DNA from 2 places in the Pseudonocardia ailaonensis genome. Region 2 is predicted to be linked to the other one. Evidence: riboswitches for the same ligand, from Rfam matches in the RefSeq annotation. Region 2 holds a riboswitch; the other holds the start of a gene.

Region 1 (7,305 bases), on a different contig from region 2:
CGTGCCCCGGCCGCCGCGCGGCGGCCTCGCGGAGTGAGCTCGCGCCCGTGTCCGGCGCCTCCAGCCCGGCGACGATCCGGGCGAGTGTGGACTTGCCCGAGCCCGACCGCCCGACGATCCCGACGACCTCCCCGGCGGACACGGTCAGCGAGACGCCGTCGACCGCCGTCACCGTCCCGTAGCGGCGCGACACCTCCCGGACCTCCGCGACGACCGGGCCCTCCCGCCGCGAGGTGCGGGTCCGGGCCGGGGGAGGGGCGGCGGCCGCGACCAGCTCCGCCGTCTCCGGGGCCGCCGGTGCGGCGAGCAGGCGGGCCGCCGGGCCCTGCTCGACGGCCCGGCCCCCGGCGAGGACGAGCACGTGCTCGGTGTGCCGCGCGACCAGGGCGAGATCGTGGCTGATCAGCAGCAGCGCCCCGCCGCGGCGGCGCAGCGCGTGCAGCATGTCGTCCGCGAGCTCGGCGTCCAGCGCGCTCGTGGGCTCGTCGGCCAGGGTCAGCCGTGGCGCGTGCGCGGTCGCGGCGACCAGGGTGGCGCGCTGCAGCATCCCGCCCGACCACTGGTGGGGGCGGTGGCCGGCCCGGCGCGCGGCGTCGTCGATCTCGACGGCGGCCAGCCCCTCGGCGACGGCCCCGGCGGGCGGGCGGCGGCGGTGCGCCCGCCAGGCCTCGCCGACGTGGTGGCCGACCGTGCGCAGCGGGTCCGTCGCGGCGAACGGGTCCTGGGGGACGTAGCCGATCACCGGCCCGCGCAGCCTCCGCAGGGTGGCCTCGTCCGCCCCGACGAGCTCGTGGCCGTCGACCAGGATGCTGCCGGTGACCCGGGTCCCGGGCGGCAGCAGGCCGAGGATCGCGAGCACGAGCGTGCTCTTCCCGCTCCCGGAGCGGCCGACCACCGCCCGCCGCTCACCGGCCTCGACCGAGAACGACAGATCGTCCAGACCTCGGTGACCGTTCGGATAGGTCACGGTGAGATGCGCGACGCGCAGGACGGTCACGGGCGGCGGCCCGGGTCGGTGACGTCGCGCAGCGCGTCGCCCAGCAGGGTCGCGGCGGCGACCGAGAGCACGAGCCCCAGGCCGGGCCCGATCAGCTGCCAGGGTGCGTAGGCGAAGGTCTCCCTGCCGGTGGCCAGCATCGTGCCCCATTCCGCGGTCGGGGGCTGGGCGCCCAGCCCCAGGAAGGACAGCCCGCCCAGGGTCAGCACGGCCTCGCCGAGCGCGAGGGTGGCGGCGACCGCGACCTGCGCGGCGACCCCCGGGACGACGTGCCCGAGGACGACCCGGACCGGCCCGACGCCGGCCATCCGGGCGGCGACGACGTCCGGACGCGTGCCGGCGCCGCGGGAGATCGCGCGGGCGAGCCGGGCAGTGCCGGCCCACCCTGTGGCCGCCATCGCCAGCACCAGATTGAGATAGCCGGGCCCGAGAACGCCGACGACGGCGAGTGTGAGGACCAATGACGGTAGTCCCAGCATGATGTCCGTGAGACGGGTGAGGACCGTGTCGACGATCCCGCCCAGCGCCCCGGCGAGGGTGCCCACCACGAGCCCGACCATCGCCGCGAGCGCCGTGACCAGCACCGCGGCCCCGAGGGAGCTGCGCGCCCCGGCCAGCGTGCGGGCCAGCAGGTCGCGGCCCGACTGGTCGGTGCCCAGCCAGTGCTCCACGCTCGGCGCGGCGAGCTGGTCCCCGTAGTCCGGGAGATCGGGATCGGGCAGGAACCAGGGCCCGACGACGGCGGCGAGCGCCAGCAGGGCGATCATCCCGAGGGCGACCCGGGCCGCCGGCCGGTCGAGCAGGGCCCGCCAGACGGGCCGGTCGACGTCCCGGACCACGGGCGCGGCCGCCCGCACGAGCAGGAGACTCACCGCTGGCCCCGCAGCCGCGGGTCGATCGCGGCGCACACCAGGTCGACCACCAGGCCGGCCAGCACGTACGTCAGCACCGCGACCAGCGTGAACCCGACGATCACCGGCATGTCCCGGCCGTTGATCGCCTCGACCGTGTAGCGCCCGATCCCGGGCCAGGTGAACACGCTCTCGACGATCGGGGCGCCGCCGATCAGCGCGGCGGTGCCGAGCCCGACCATCGTGAGGAAAGGCGCGGCCGCGTTGGGCAGCTGGTGCACGAGCAGCCGGCGGACCCGCCCCGCGCCCCGGGCCGTGCTCACCCGCAGGTAGGTGGCCGAGCCGGCCTCCAGCAGGCTGGTGCGCAGCACCCGGGACCAGGTCGCGACCGAGCCGAGCGCCAGCACCAGCGCCGGCAGGAACACCGTCGCCCAGGTGCCGTCGGCGATCACCCGCCCGAGCCCGGCCCGCACGACCAGCACGTCGAGCACCACGACCCCGAGGACGAAGCTCGGCACCACGAGCACCGCCAGCGCGATCCCGCGGGAGAGCGCGTCCGGCCAGCGCCCTGCCCCGAGTGCCGCCGTGACGCCGAGCAGCAGCGCGGCCGCGACGGCGAGGAGCAGGGACACGCCCGTCAGCCGCAGCGTGGCCGGCAGACGGGCGGCGAACTCCGCCGACACGGGATTCCCGGTCCGCCAGGACAGCCCGAGATCCCCGGTCGCGGCGTGCGCCGCCCACCGCCCGAACCTTACGACCAGCGGATCGTCGAGCCGGAGCTGGTCGCGCATCGCGGCGACCGCCTCCGGGCTCGGCTCCCGCACACCCCGGGCCTCGAGGACCCGGCGTGCCGGGTCCCCGGGCGTGACCGCGAGCATGCCGAACACGAGCAGCCCCGCCCCGGCCAGCGTGACCAGGGCCTGGCCGATCCGCCGGCCGAGGAGGAGCAGCACGTCAGGCCCTGGGGGCGGTCTGGTGTGTGACCCACAGGTTCGAGATCGGCACCGCGTACCCGCGCCATGCCGGCCCGGTGACCACTGCGGGGCGGCGCATGCCCAGGTAGCCGAGATAGCCGTTGTCGGCGACCCGGGCCTGGATCGCGCGCAGCTGGGTGTCCCGCGCGGCCGGGTCGAGCTCGACGCCGAGCCTGTCGATCATCGCGTCGAGCTCGGGATCGGCGGTGCCGGTGTTGTTGCGCGGCCCGGTGCTGCGCAGGTAACGGCCCAGCGGGCTGAGGTAGTCCCCGCCGAACGAGATGAACCCGTTGCCGCTGACGGCGGCCTGCCAGCCGGTCCGGTCCTTCTGGGCGGCCTGGGTGTCCGGTACCTGCCGGATGTCGACGCCGACGCCGAGCCGCGTGAGCTGGGCCTGCACGGCCAGGGCGAGCGCGTCGGAGTCCGGCTGCTGCGGGTAGGTGAGCACCGAGAACCGCAGCGCGGTGCCGGCCTTGGTCCGCGGCCCGTCACCGGTGCGGGTCCAGCCCGCCTGGTCGAGCAGCGCGGCGGCCCGGGCGGTGTCGGTGACCTGGGTCTTCTCCGCCCATGGCCGCGACGGGGCGTACAGCCCGGTCGAGGGGGAGTAGAGGCGGTTCATGACCTTGTCGGCGATCTCGGTGTAGTCGATCCCGGCGTACACGGCCCGGCGCACGAGCGGATCGTCGAAGGGCGCGACCCGCTGGTTGAGCTCGAACATGAAGGTCCCGCCGACCGGCTCGCCGGTGACGAAGAAGGAGTCCGTCCGCCCGGCGAGGGTCGGCGCGGTGGCGGTCGGCGGGTAGAGCGCGATGTCCGCCTCACCGGCCTGCACGGCCTGGATGCGCGCGCTCGCCTCGGGTACGAACTTCACGGTCAGGTCGTCGAGCGCGGGCTTGCCGGCCCAGTGGTCCGCCCGCGGGGAGAGCTGCATCGACTGTGCGTCGAGGGAGTCCACGATGTACGGTCCGGTGTAGAGCCCGGCCTTGACGAGGTCCGCGACGGGCGCCCCGGAAGCCTTGTGCCGCTTGTACGCCGCGACGTCGTACACCGGGACCATCGACTCGTCCGCCAACAGCGCGGGCACGTTCGGCGCCGGCCTGGCGGTGGTGAGCGTGACCTCCTTCGGCCCGGTCGCGGCGGCGCTCGCGCCGGGTAGCGCGGCGGCGAGGTCGTCGTTCTCGGTCAGCTGGTAGGTCAGCAGCTCGGCGAGCGCGGCGGGGGTCAGCGGCGCCTTGTCGACGAACGTGACGTTGTCCCGCAGGGTGAGCCGCCACACGAGGGGCTGGGGGTTGTCGAGCCCCGCGAGCACCCAGGGCGTGGGCGCGCCGCCGCGCTCGGGGCGCATCAGCAGCTCGACGTAGCCGAACTCGGGGCCCCAGAAGGCGTTCTCCAGGGGATCCAGGTCGTCGATCGTGAAGCCGGTCGCGAGGGTGAGGGTGGGTGGGCCGGCGGCGGCGGACGGCTGTCCCGTCGTGGCGCACCCCGCCGTCACCAGCACGAACAGCAGGGCGGCGAGCGCTCGGCGCCAGACCGCGGGGGATGGCCGGCTCACGGGCCTCGCCTCCGGATAGTCGAGTGACAGGAATCGGGTGACACGGGATCGGGCGACGGACCGGACGGTCCGCCTCGACGACGCGACGAAGTTAACAAGCGAACACATGAACAACTAGTCATACTTCTTGTGAGCTTCGTCCATCTCCCCGGAAGGCACCGATGCGCCACCTCGTCCTCGTCGCCCGCCCCACACCGTCCGGTGTGGACGAACGGTCCCTGGCCGCGCTGGCCGGCCGGGTCGCCGAGCGCGCGGGCCGGCCCGTCCGCGTCGCGTACCTCGACCAGGCCGATCCGTCCGTCGCCGCGGTGCTCGACGAGATCGCCGCCCGGGCCACCGGGATCGGCGGGGCCCACGACGTCGAGGGGGCCGACGAGGTCGTTCTCGTGCCGCTCGCCCTGCCGGTCGATCCCTACCTGCGCACCTGGACCGCCCGCGCCGCGGCGCACTGGCGGGAGTCCCGGGGGGCGACCCTGCGGGTGCTGCTGAGTCCGCCGCCGGCCACCGCCCCCGGCATGGCCGCGCTGCTCGCCGACCTGGCCCTCGGCGACGCGGCGCCGGTCACGACCAGCCCGGGTGCGTTCCGCAGCCCGGCCTGGTCGGTGCGCGACGACCCCGCCCGTCACCTGCTGGTCTGTCGCGGGCCGCGCTGCACCGTCTACGGCGCGGGGGACACCCATCGCGCCCTGGCCGCCGCGGCGCGGGGGCGCGACGTGCTCGTGACCCCGATCGGCTGCCTCGGCCCGTGCAACCTCGGCCCGCTCGTGATCGACAACCCGGCGGGCGACTGGCACGAGGCGGTCGACGCCGAGCGGGCCCGCGCCCTGGTCGGCGACCCGGACGCGCCGGCGTAGCCCTCGGCCGTCCGCGACGTGGTCCTGTGTGGACGCCTCCCGGGCGGGACGACGACGCGTGAGGCTCCGTCCCGGTCCGGCACGAGCGGCGGACGGGGCGCGCCGACGCGTGCAATGTCCGTTCGACCGGATCCCGCATCTTGCCTGGTGGGAGGGTGTCCGGCGAGTGTCCGGACACGTCCCGGCCGATCGGGCGGGCCTGGGTCACAGTCCGCGCCGCGGCATTGACGGGACGGCCCGGATGCGACGTACAGTGCAGGAGGCCCACCCGGGCCACACCATCCAGAGCGGCTGAGAGACCTGGCTCGACGACGCCGCAGCAACCCCCCGTCCGCGGGTGCGGGTGCTCATGCCGGGAACGATGGAGGATCCGTGTTCCTCGGTGTGCGCAGGCGCCACGTCGACCTGCTGCGGACGGCCAGCGCGGCCTGTCGGGCCTGACCCGGCGCTCCTCGCCCGATCCACCGCCTGCCGCGCCCGCGGCGTGGCACCTGCCCGTCCGGAATCCCGCCCGTCGCCGACCTGCGCCGGGTGTCCGCTCCGCCCTGCCCCCGGCAGGGTCCCCTGTGAAGGACCACCTCCCGCCATGACCGCACGATCGCGCCGGGCGTTGCTGCTCCCGGCCCTCCTCGCCGCAGCCTCCCTGGCCCTGGCCGCCTGCGGCGGGGGTTCGAGCGCCGGTACCGACGCCGACGCCGGACCGCCGCAGACCGGAGGGACCCTGCGGTTCGCGGTCGGCAGCGACGCGGGCTGCGTCGATCCCCAGCAGGTCGGCAGCAACGACACGATCTACTCGGTCCGTCAGCTGGTCGACTCGCTGACCGACCAGGACCCGAAGACCGGAGAGATCAAGCCGTACCTGGCCACGGCCTGGCAGGCCTCGCCCGACGCGAAGAGCTTCACCTTCACGCTCCGTTCCGGCGTGACGTTCTCCGACGGCACCGCACTCGACGCGAACGCGGTGAAGGCGAACTTCGACAGGATCGGCCAGCTCGGGGCCCGGGCGACCCTCGCCAAGGGCTACCTGGCGGGCTACACCGGCACGACCGTGGCGAGCCCCACCCAGTTCACCGTGAACTTCGGCCAGCCGAGCGCCCAGTTCCTGCAGGCCACCGCCACCCACAGCCTCGGCATCCTGTCCCCGGCCACGGTCGCCAAGTCGGACGACGAGCGCTGCGCCGGCGTGATCGGCTCCGGCCCGTTCACGCTGCAGAACTACACCAAGAACGCCTCGATCACCCTGGCGAAGCGCACCGGCTACAACTGGGGCTCCTCCCTGTTCTCGCACCCGGGAGACGCCTACCTCGACACGCTGGAGTTCCGGATCGTCCCGGAGTCCGGGGTGCGCACCGGCTCGCTGCAGTCCGGTGAGATCGACGCGATCGGGAGCATCGGCCAGCAGGACGAGGCGCCGCTGACCGGCGCCGGCGCGCAGCTGCTCGCCCGCTCCAACCCGGGTGTGGTGTTCGGCATCGCCTTCAACAACAGCAAGCCGATCGTGACCGACCCGGCGGTGCGGCAGGCCCTGACCGTGGCGCTCAACCGCCAGGAGATCGTGAGCGCGGTCTTCCCGTCGCAGACCAAGCCCGCCACCAGCGTGCTGGCCTCCACCACACCGTCCTACTCGGACGACTCCGCGCAGCTCGGGTTCGACGCCGCCAAGGCGAAGTCGACACTCGACGCGGCCGGCTGGGCCCCGGGCCCGGACGGCATCCGCGCCAAGGACGGCCAGAAGCTGACCATCCCGGTGACCTACTCGCCGGTGGCGGCCACCAACAAGCCGGCCCTGGAGCTCATCCAGCAGCAGGCCAAGGCCGTCGGCATCGACATCGCACTGCAGGAGGTCCCGATCGCGCAGGCCGCGGCCGTGCAGTCCGCCGGCGACTTCTCGGCGCTGTGGTTCAACGTGACCCGGGCGGACCCGGACATCCTGCGCGGCCAGTTCTCCACGGCGGGCGCGAACTTCTTCCGCGTGCCGCAGGGCCCGCTGCAGTCGCTGCTGGTCGCCCAGGCCGGCGAGCCGGACGCGACCAAGCGGACCGGAATCGTCGACCAGGCGCAGCAGCAGGTCCTCCAG
Region 2 (7,305 bases):
CCGGCCGTCGACCGAGGAAGCGCAGCAGCCGGCGCAGGCGCTCGCCCCGGCCCGGTGGTTCGGCCAGGACGACCGAGGAGGACACGGGTTCCGCGGACTCGGCGCGGATCAGCAGTTCGGTCATGCGGTCGCCGGCACCCCCTTCGCGATCCTCGGGTCGAGGACCGGGTAGATCAGGTCGACCACGAGGTTGACCAGGACGAACACGAACGACGCGAAGATCACGATCCCCTGCACCAGCGGGATGTCCTGCACCCCGACGGCCTGCACGGTGAGCCGGCCCAGCCCGGGGCGGGTGAACACCGTCTCCACCACGACGGTGCCGGCCAGCAGGTTGCCGGCCACGTAGCCCAGCACCGTGAGCGCCGGGATCGCCGCGTTCTGCAGCGCGTGCCGCAGGTGAATCGCGGCCCGCCCCACGCCCTTGGCCCGGGCGGTGGTGACGTACGGCTCGTCGAGCGCGGTGTCCAGGCTCTTCGCCAGCACCTGCGCCACGAGCGCGCCCATCGGCAGCCCGAGCGTGAGCGAGGGCAGCACCAGCGCCTTGAACCCGTTGGCCCCCACGGACGGCAGCAGGTGCAGCCCGAACGCGAAGATCTGCACGAGCATCAGCCCGACCCAGAACACCGGGAGCGACACCGCCAGCGACGGCAGCGCCATCAGCACCTGCCGCAGCCAGCGGAAGCGGGTGTAAGTCGCCGCGAGCGCCAGGCCGGTGCCCAGCACGACCGCGACCAGCAGGCCGCCGACCGCGATCTGCAGGGTCGGCGGCAGGGCGTCGAGGATCGCCCCGCGCACGTCCTGCCCGGTCTGGATGGACGTGCCGAGGTCGCCGTGCAGCGCGTCCCACAGCCGGGTGCCGTACTGGGCGATCAGCGGCTTGTCGAAGCCGTAGCGCGCCTTGAGCGCCTCGATCGCCGCGGGGGTGAGCGGCTCCCCGTCGAGGCCGCCGCTCGCCATCGTGGTGATCGGGTCGCCGGGCAGCAGCCACAGCACGACGAAGCTGACGGTGTAGGCGGCCCACAGCACCGCGACGGCGGTGCCGATGCGGCGCAGCAGGTAGCGGGTCATGAGGCGGCCGCGGTCCGGCGGGGCTCGCCGAGTCCGGTCGAGGGCCGCAGCCCGAGGTTCTCCCGCAGCGTCGCGCCGGTGTACGCCGTGCGGAACACCCCGCGGTCGCGCAGCTCGGGGACGACCTTCGCGACGACCTCGTCGAGGCCGTAGGGGCTCACGTGGGAGCCGAGGATGAACCCGTCGACGGCGCGTTCCTGCACGTAGCGGTCGATCTCGGCGGCCACCCCCGCGGGCGTCCCGACGAACACCGCCCGGTCGAACACGTGAGTCACGACCTCGCGCAGCGACCAGCCGTGCTCGCGGCCCAGCGCCCGCCAGGCCTCGGCCGTGGCCTGCGGGTCCTGGCTCAGCGGGGCCCGCCCGCGGATCCACGCCGGCGCCCCGGGCGTGGGCTCGAGCTCCGGGACGGGGCCGTCCGGGTCGAGCTGCGAGAGGTCCCGGTTCCACACCATCTCGGCCAGCACGATCGCGGTGAACGGGTCCACCTGCCGGCTGCGCACGTCCCGGTGCCGGTCGCGCGCCTCGGCCTCGGTGTCCCCCAGCAGGACCGCGGCCGACGGCAGGATCTTGACCTGGTCGGGATCGCGGCCGAACTTCGCCACCCGCGCCTTGACGTCGGTGTAGAAGGCCTTCGCCTCGTCGAACTTCTGGTAGCGGGAGAAGATCGCGTCCGAGCGGGAGGCGGCGAAGTCCCGCCCCGCCGGTGACTCCCCGGCCTGCAGCACGACCGGGTGCCCCTGCGGGCTCCGCGGTGTGGTGAACCGGCCGGCGATGTCGAACTGCCTGCCGCGGAAGGAGAACTCCCCCACCCGCTCGTCGCGCAGGAAGCGGCCGGAGGCCGGATCGGCCACCACCGCGTCCGATCCCCACGAGTCCCAGAGCGCCCGGACCGCGTCCAGGGTCTCCCCGGCACGCTCGTAGCGCTGCGACCTGTCCAGGAACCCGCCGCGCCGGAAGTTCTCCCCGGTGTCCGCGTCCGAGCTCGTCACGACGTTCCAGGCGGCCCGGCCGCCGGAGAGGATGTCCAGGGTCGCGAACTTGCGGGCGAGCTCGTAGGGCTCGTTGAAGGTCGCGTTGATCGTGCCCGCGAGCCCGATGTGGTCGGTGACCGCCGCCAGCGACGCCAGCACGGTGAACGTGTCCGGCCGGCCGACGACGTCCTGGTCGAACACCTGCCCGCCGCGGGTCCGCAGCCGCAGTCCTTCCGCGAGGAACAGCAGGTCGAGGGTGCCGCGCTCGGCGGTACGGGCCCAGTGCTCGAAGGAGCTGAAGTCGATGTGGCTGCCCGAGGCCGGGTCGCTCCACACGGTGTCGTGGTTGACGCCCGGGAAGTAGGCCCCGAGGATGACCTGCCGCTTCACGCCGCCACCCCCGCGTACCGCGACGCCGGGCGCCCCAGCCCGAACCGCTCCCGCAACGTCCCCGCCTCGTACTCCGTGCGGAACAGCCCGCGCCGCGCGAGCTCCGGCACCAGGTCGTCGACGATCGCGTCGAGGTCGGCTGGTAGCACCGCGGGCCGCAGCCGGAACCCGTCGAGCCCCTCGTCCGCCCAGGACTCCAGCAGGTCGGCGAGCGCGGTCGGGGTACCCGCGAGCACCGCGGCGTCCGAGCGCAGCGGCGTGATCGCGTCGAGGCGGCGGAGCCGCTCGTGCGCGGCGTCCGCGTCCCGGTCGAGGACGACCACCAGGTCCGCGAGCACCGTCAGCGGCGGGCCCGTCCGCGCGACCGCGTGCTGGGCGGCGCGGATCTCGCCGAGGACCGCGGCGATGTCCGAGGACCCCCGCGGCGTCACGAACACGACGTCCGCGGCGCGGGCGGCCAGCTCGTAGGCGGTGCGGGCGTGCGCGAGCGCGACGACCAGCGGCTGGCCCTGCGGCGGGCGCGGCACGATGCCCGGCCCCTTCACCGCGAAGTGCGGGCCCTCGAAGTCGATCGCGTGGACCTTGTCGCGGTCCAGGAAGCGGTGGGTGGCGGCGTCCCGGATCTCCGCGCCGTCCTCCCAGCTGTCCCAGAGCCGGCGGACGACCTCCACGGCGTCCGCGGCCTCGTCGAACAGCTCCTGCACCGCGGCGGCCGTCTCGGGGGTGTTCAGGCTCTCGCGGCGGATCTCCGGCAGGGTCCGGCGGCCGAAGTGCGCCGCCTCGTCCGCCCGGGCCGAGGTCTGCACGCGCCATCCCGCGCGGCCGCGGCTGTCGTGGTCGAGCGTCGAGATCGCCGAGGCGATGTGGAAGGGCTCGGTGTGGGTGGTGGTGACGGTCGGGACGAGACCGACGTGCTGCGTCAGGGGCGCGAGGAACGCCGCGACCAGCGACGCGTCGAGCCGGCCCTGCACCAGGTCGGTGCGGCGGGCGCCCTCGGCGAGGTGGTCACCGGACTGCAGGCCCAGGCCGTCCTCGATGGTGAGCAGGTCGAGGCGGCCCCGCTCGGCGGCCCGGGCGAGCGCCGCCCAGTAGCGGGCGGTGAACAGCGACTCCGGGCGGGCGCCCGGTTCGCGCCAGGCGGCGGGATGCCAGCCGGCGCCGTCGAGGGCGACGGCGAGATGGAACGGTGCCATGAGGGCAGACCTCTCCTGCGGGAGGGCGGACGGGAGTCGGGCGCGTCAGCCCCGACAGGCCGCGCTGGCCGTGCGCAGGAGGTCCACGTGACGGCGCCGCACCCCGAGAAACATCCGTCCTCCATCGCTCCCGGCTTTAGCACCCGCACCCGAGGACGGGGGGTTGCTGCGGCGTCGTCGAGCCAGGTCTCTCAGCCGCTCTGGATGGTGTGGCCCGTGAGGGCCCCTGCCACTGTACGTACGCGTGACCGGGCCGCGTCAATCCCTCGGGTGACGCTGTGACCCACACCGCTCGCCTTGCGGCACAAGGTGTCCGGACAGGATCCCGGTCCTCGGGAACCCCGTCCCGTCCGCGGGCGATCGACCGGACATTCAGCCGGCGGTGGTCTCCTCGCGCACCAACGCGGCGATGCGGACGTCCCGGGTCCGCTCGAGGTGGGTGCGCAGCAGCGAGCGAGCGGTGTCCTGGTCCCCGGCGGTGATCGCGTCGAGGACCGCCGTGTGCTCGTCGTCGGACGAGTCGAGGTTCGGGTTGCGGGACATGTCGACGCTGTCGTAGAGCGCGAGCTGCAGGGCCAGGCGCTCGAGGATCCCGGTGATCGTCGGGTTGTGGCAGGCCTGGCGCAGCACCGAGTGCCAGCGCCCGTGCAGCATCCGGATCTGGTCCGGGTCGGTCGCCTGCCGGGCCTCCTCGTGGACGTGCCGCAGCCGGGCGAGGTCGAGCGCGGAGCGGTGGGCGGCGGCGGAGGCGGCCGCCTCGGCCTCCAGGGCGATGCGGGCCTGGTAGATCTCGACGACCTCGGTGGCGGTCAGGGTGCGGACCTGCGGGCCGCGGCTCCCCCGGACCACCAGCCCGTCGCACTCCAGCCGCAGGATCGCCTCGCGCACCGGGGCCCGGCCGACGCCGAGCCGCGCGGCCAGCGCCGTCTCCAGCAGCGTCGTCCCGGACGGGAGGGCGCCGCCGACGATCTCGTCCCGCAGCACCAGGTACTGCGCCTCACCAGCGCCCGCCTGCCCTGCCACCTGGCCTGTCGAGCCTGCTGCCACCGCGTTCCTCCGGACCGTTGCGTGGCCGTCACTGTACGACACGTGTCCGCACATTCGGCCATCCGCGTCATTCAGTGTTCACACGTGGAGACACATGGCGACACACGCTTGCGCTCGTTCCGGGCCCGGCTTACTGTCGCCGTGTCCGGTTCCGAACTCGCGCCCCCGGGGAGGTCAGACGTGCCGAGCGCCCAGCGCGACGTGCTGTCCCACCCCCGTGACACGCGCGGGGACCGGGGCTGCCGCAGCTGTCGCCCCTGCCCGCGCGGCTGATCCCGCGCCGATCCCGGTCAGCCGGACCCCGGCCGCCCGTGCCCGGGCGGCCGGTCCGCACCCGTGCCGCGCCCGGCGCGGTGCTGTCGATTCCGCTCTCGAGAGGTTCTCCCATGACGTCCGACGTCGTGCTGCGCCGCGGCCTGGTCGTGGCCGCGCTGACCCCGTTCGTGCGGGACACCGTGCGCGTGGACAAGGGCCGCTTCGCCGCCCAGCTGCAGGCGCTCGGCCGCGAGAAGCCCGTCGCCGTGACCGTCGGCGCGGTGGAGAGCCAGGAGTTCCAGGTCCTGACGCGCGCGGCCCGGCTCGGGCTGGTCGACGCGGCCCGCGAGGAGCTCCCCGCCGGGGTGCCGGTGATCTCCGGGGTCTCCAGCGCGTCGATCCGGGAGTCGATCGCGCTCGCCGGCGAGATCGCGAAGCGCGGCGCGACGGTGGCCGCGGCGGTGGCGAGCCCGAAGCCGTGGGGTGCCGCGCCGACGGCGGAGGAGGCCTACCGCTGGTTCGCCACCCTGGCGGACGCGAGCCCGATCCCGGTGCTGCTCTACAACAATCCGCGCCTCGGCGTGGACCTCTCGGTCGACACGATGGCCCGGATCTGCAGCCACCCCAACGTCGCCGCGATCAAGGAGACCTCTCGCGACGAGGCGAAGCTGCTCGGCCTGGTCAACCGGATCCAGGGCCACGCGCACGTCTACACGAACATGGAGCTGCTGTTCTCCACGCTCGCCCTCGGCGGCTCCGGCGCCATGCTGCCCACCTCGGGCCTGCCGCTGGCCGCTCGCCTGGTCGAGGCGTTCGAGGCCGGTGACCCCGCCGAGGCCGCCCGCCTGGCGCTGTTCTTCGCCGAGTTCCCCAGCCGCTGGACGAACCTCGGTTTCCTGCCCGCGGTCAAGGCCGCCGCCGGCCTGATGGGCCTGGAGCTCGGCCCGCCCGTCCATCCCTGGTCCGGGCTGTCGGAGGAACAACTCGCCGAGATGCGCGAGTTCCTCGCCAAGTGGGAGCTGCTGGACTACTACGCGGAGGCGGCCAAGTGACGCTCGTCGACCTGTCCCACCCGCTCTGGGCCGGGATGCCGAAGATCCCGATCCTCCCCGAGGTGGAGCGCCACCAGATCGCCGCGATCGCGGACGGGGCGCCGATGAACATCTCGTCGATCACGCTGGCGCTGCACGTGGGCACCCACGTCGACGCCCCCTCGCACATCGTGGAGGGCGGCACCCCGATCGACGAGCTGCCGGTCGAGCGCTTCCACGGCACCGCCGTGGTGTCGCGGGTGGACCGCAAGCCCGGCGAGGAGATCACCGTCGAGGACGTGCTCGCCGGCGGGCCCGAGCCCGAGCGCGGCGAGTTCCTCCTGGTCGCGACGGGGTGGAGCACGAAGTTCACCTCGCCCGAGTACGGCGACCACCCGAGCCTCTCCCCCGCGCTCGCCGAGTGGTGCGTGGAGCGCGGGATCCCGTTCGTGGGCGTCGACATGATCACGCCCGACCTGCCCGTGCACCGCCGCCCGCAGGGATTCGACTTCCCGGTGCACCGCACGCTGCTCGGCAACGACGTGCTGATCGCCGAGAACCTGACCCACCTCGACGGGCTGGCCGGCCGCCGGGTGCGCCTGCTCGCCTTCCCCCTCGCCATCCGCGGCGGAGACGCCGGCCCGGCCCGCATCCTGGCGGAGATCTAGACATGCGCTCGCTCGACCGTGGAACCTCGCCCCTCGACGACCCGGAGTCGCCGCTGTCGCGGGCGGCCCGGCAGCCCCTGATGCTGGGCCTTTTCCTGCCCCTGCAGACCGGCGCGTTCTCCCAGTCCACGCTGCCGCGCGGCACCCGCTGGGACTTCGAGTACAACCGCCACCTCACCCAGCTCGCCGAGAACGCGGGCTTCGAGTTCGTGTTCGGCCTGCAGCAATGGATCGGGCAGGGCGGCTTCGGCGGCGAGCAGCACTACCGCGAGAACTTCCTGGACCCCTTCATCTCCACGGTCGCGCTGTCGACCACGACCACCTCGATCCTGTCGATCTCCACCGTGCATGTGCTCTACGGCAACTGGCACCCGCTGCACCTGGCCCGCTTCGCCGCGACGGCGGACCACATCGCGGGCGGGCGCTACGGCCTCAACATCGTGACGGGCTACGCCACCGGCGAGCCCCCGATGTTCGGCATGGACCGCATCGACCACGACCGGCGCTACGACATGGCGGACGAGTTCACGTCCATCATGGAGGACCTCTGGGCGGGCCGGGAGAACCTCACCTACGAGGGCGAGTTCTACAAGCTGACGGACGCGTTCGTCTCCCCGCGCCCGCAGTACGGCCGCCCGATCCTGGTGGCCGCCAGCGGTTCCCAGGCCGGCTACGA

What was found. A riboswitch is a leader RNA that binds a small molecule or an ion and turns the genes downstream of it on or off. The one in region 2 is predicted to bind S-adenosylmethionine.
Region 1: it holds a riboswitch for S-adenosylmethionine, as region 2 does, so the genes downstream of both, ABD324_RS16040 (ABC transporter substrate-binding protein) here and ABD324_RS14265 (LLM class flavin-dependent oxidoreductase) in region 2, are expected to answer to the same signal.

Annotation. Positions count from the first base shown of each region.
Region 1 covers NZ_BAAAQK010000009.1:24,711-32,015, reverse strand. The annotation lists gene ABD324_RS16065 (ABC transporter ATP-binding protein) at 1-997, opposite strand, end outside; gene ABD324_RS16060 (ABC transporter permease) at 994-1,869, opposite strand; gene ABD324_RS16055 (ABC transporter permease) at 1,866-2,801, opposite strand; gene ABD324_RS16050 (ABC transporter substrate-binding protein) at 2,803-4,374, opposite strand; gene ABD324_RS16045 ((2Fe-2S) ferredoxin domain-containing protein) at 4,536-5,228, shown strand; SAM riboswitch class I at 5,504-5,596, shown strand; gene ABD324_RS16040 (ABC transporter substrate-binding protein) at 5,815-7,305, shown strand, end outside.
Region 2 covers NZ_BAAAQK010000006.1:72,678-79,982, forward strand. The annotation lists gene ABD324_RS14250 (ABC transporter permease) at 1-124, opposite strand, end outside; gene ABD324_RS14255 (ABC transporter permease) at 121-1,071, opposite strand; gene ABD324_RS14260 (NtaA/DmoA family FMN-dependent monooxygenase) at 1,068-2,435, opposite strand; gene ABD324_RS14265 (LLM class flavin-dependent oxidoreductase) at 2,432-3,628, opposite strand; SAM riboswitch class I at 3,747-3,839, opposite strand; gene ABD324_RS14270 (GntR family transcriptional regulator) at 4,001-4,651, opposite strand; gene ABD324_RS14275 (dihydrodipicolinate synthase family protein) at 5,062-5,982, shown strand; gene ABD324_RS14280 (cyclase family protein) at 5,979-6,629, shown strand; gene ABD324_RS14285 (LLM class flavin-dependent oxidoreductase) at 6,632-7,305, shown strand, end outside.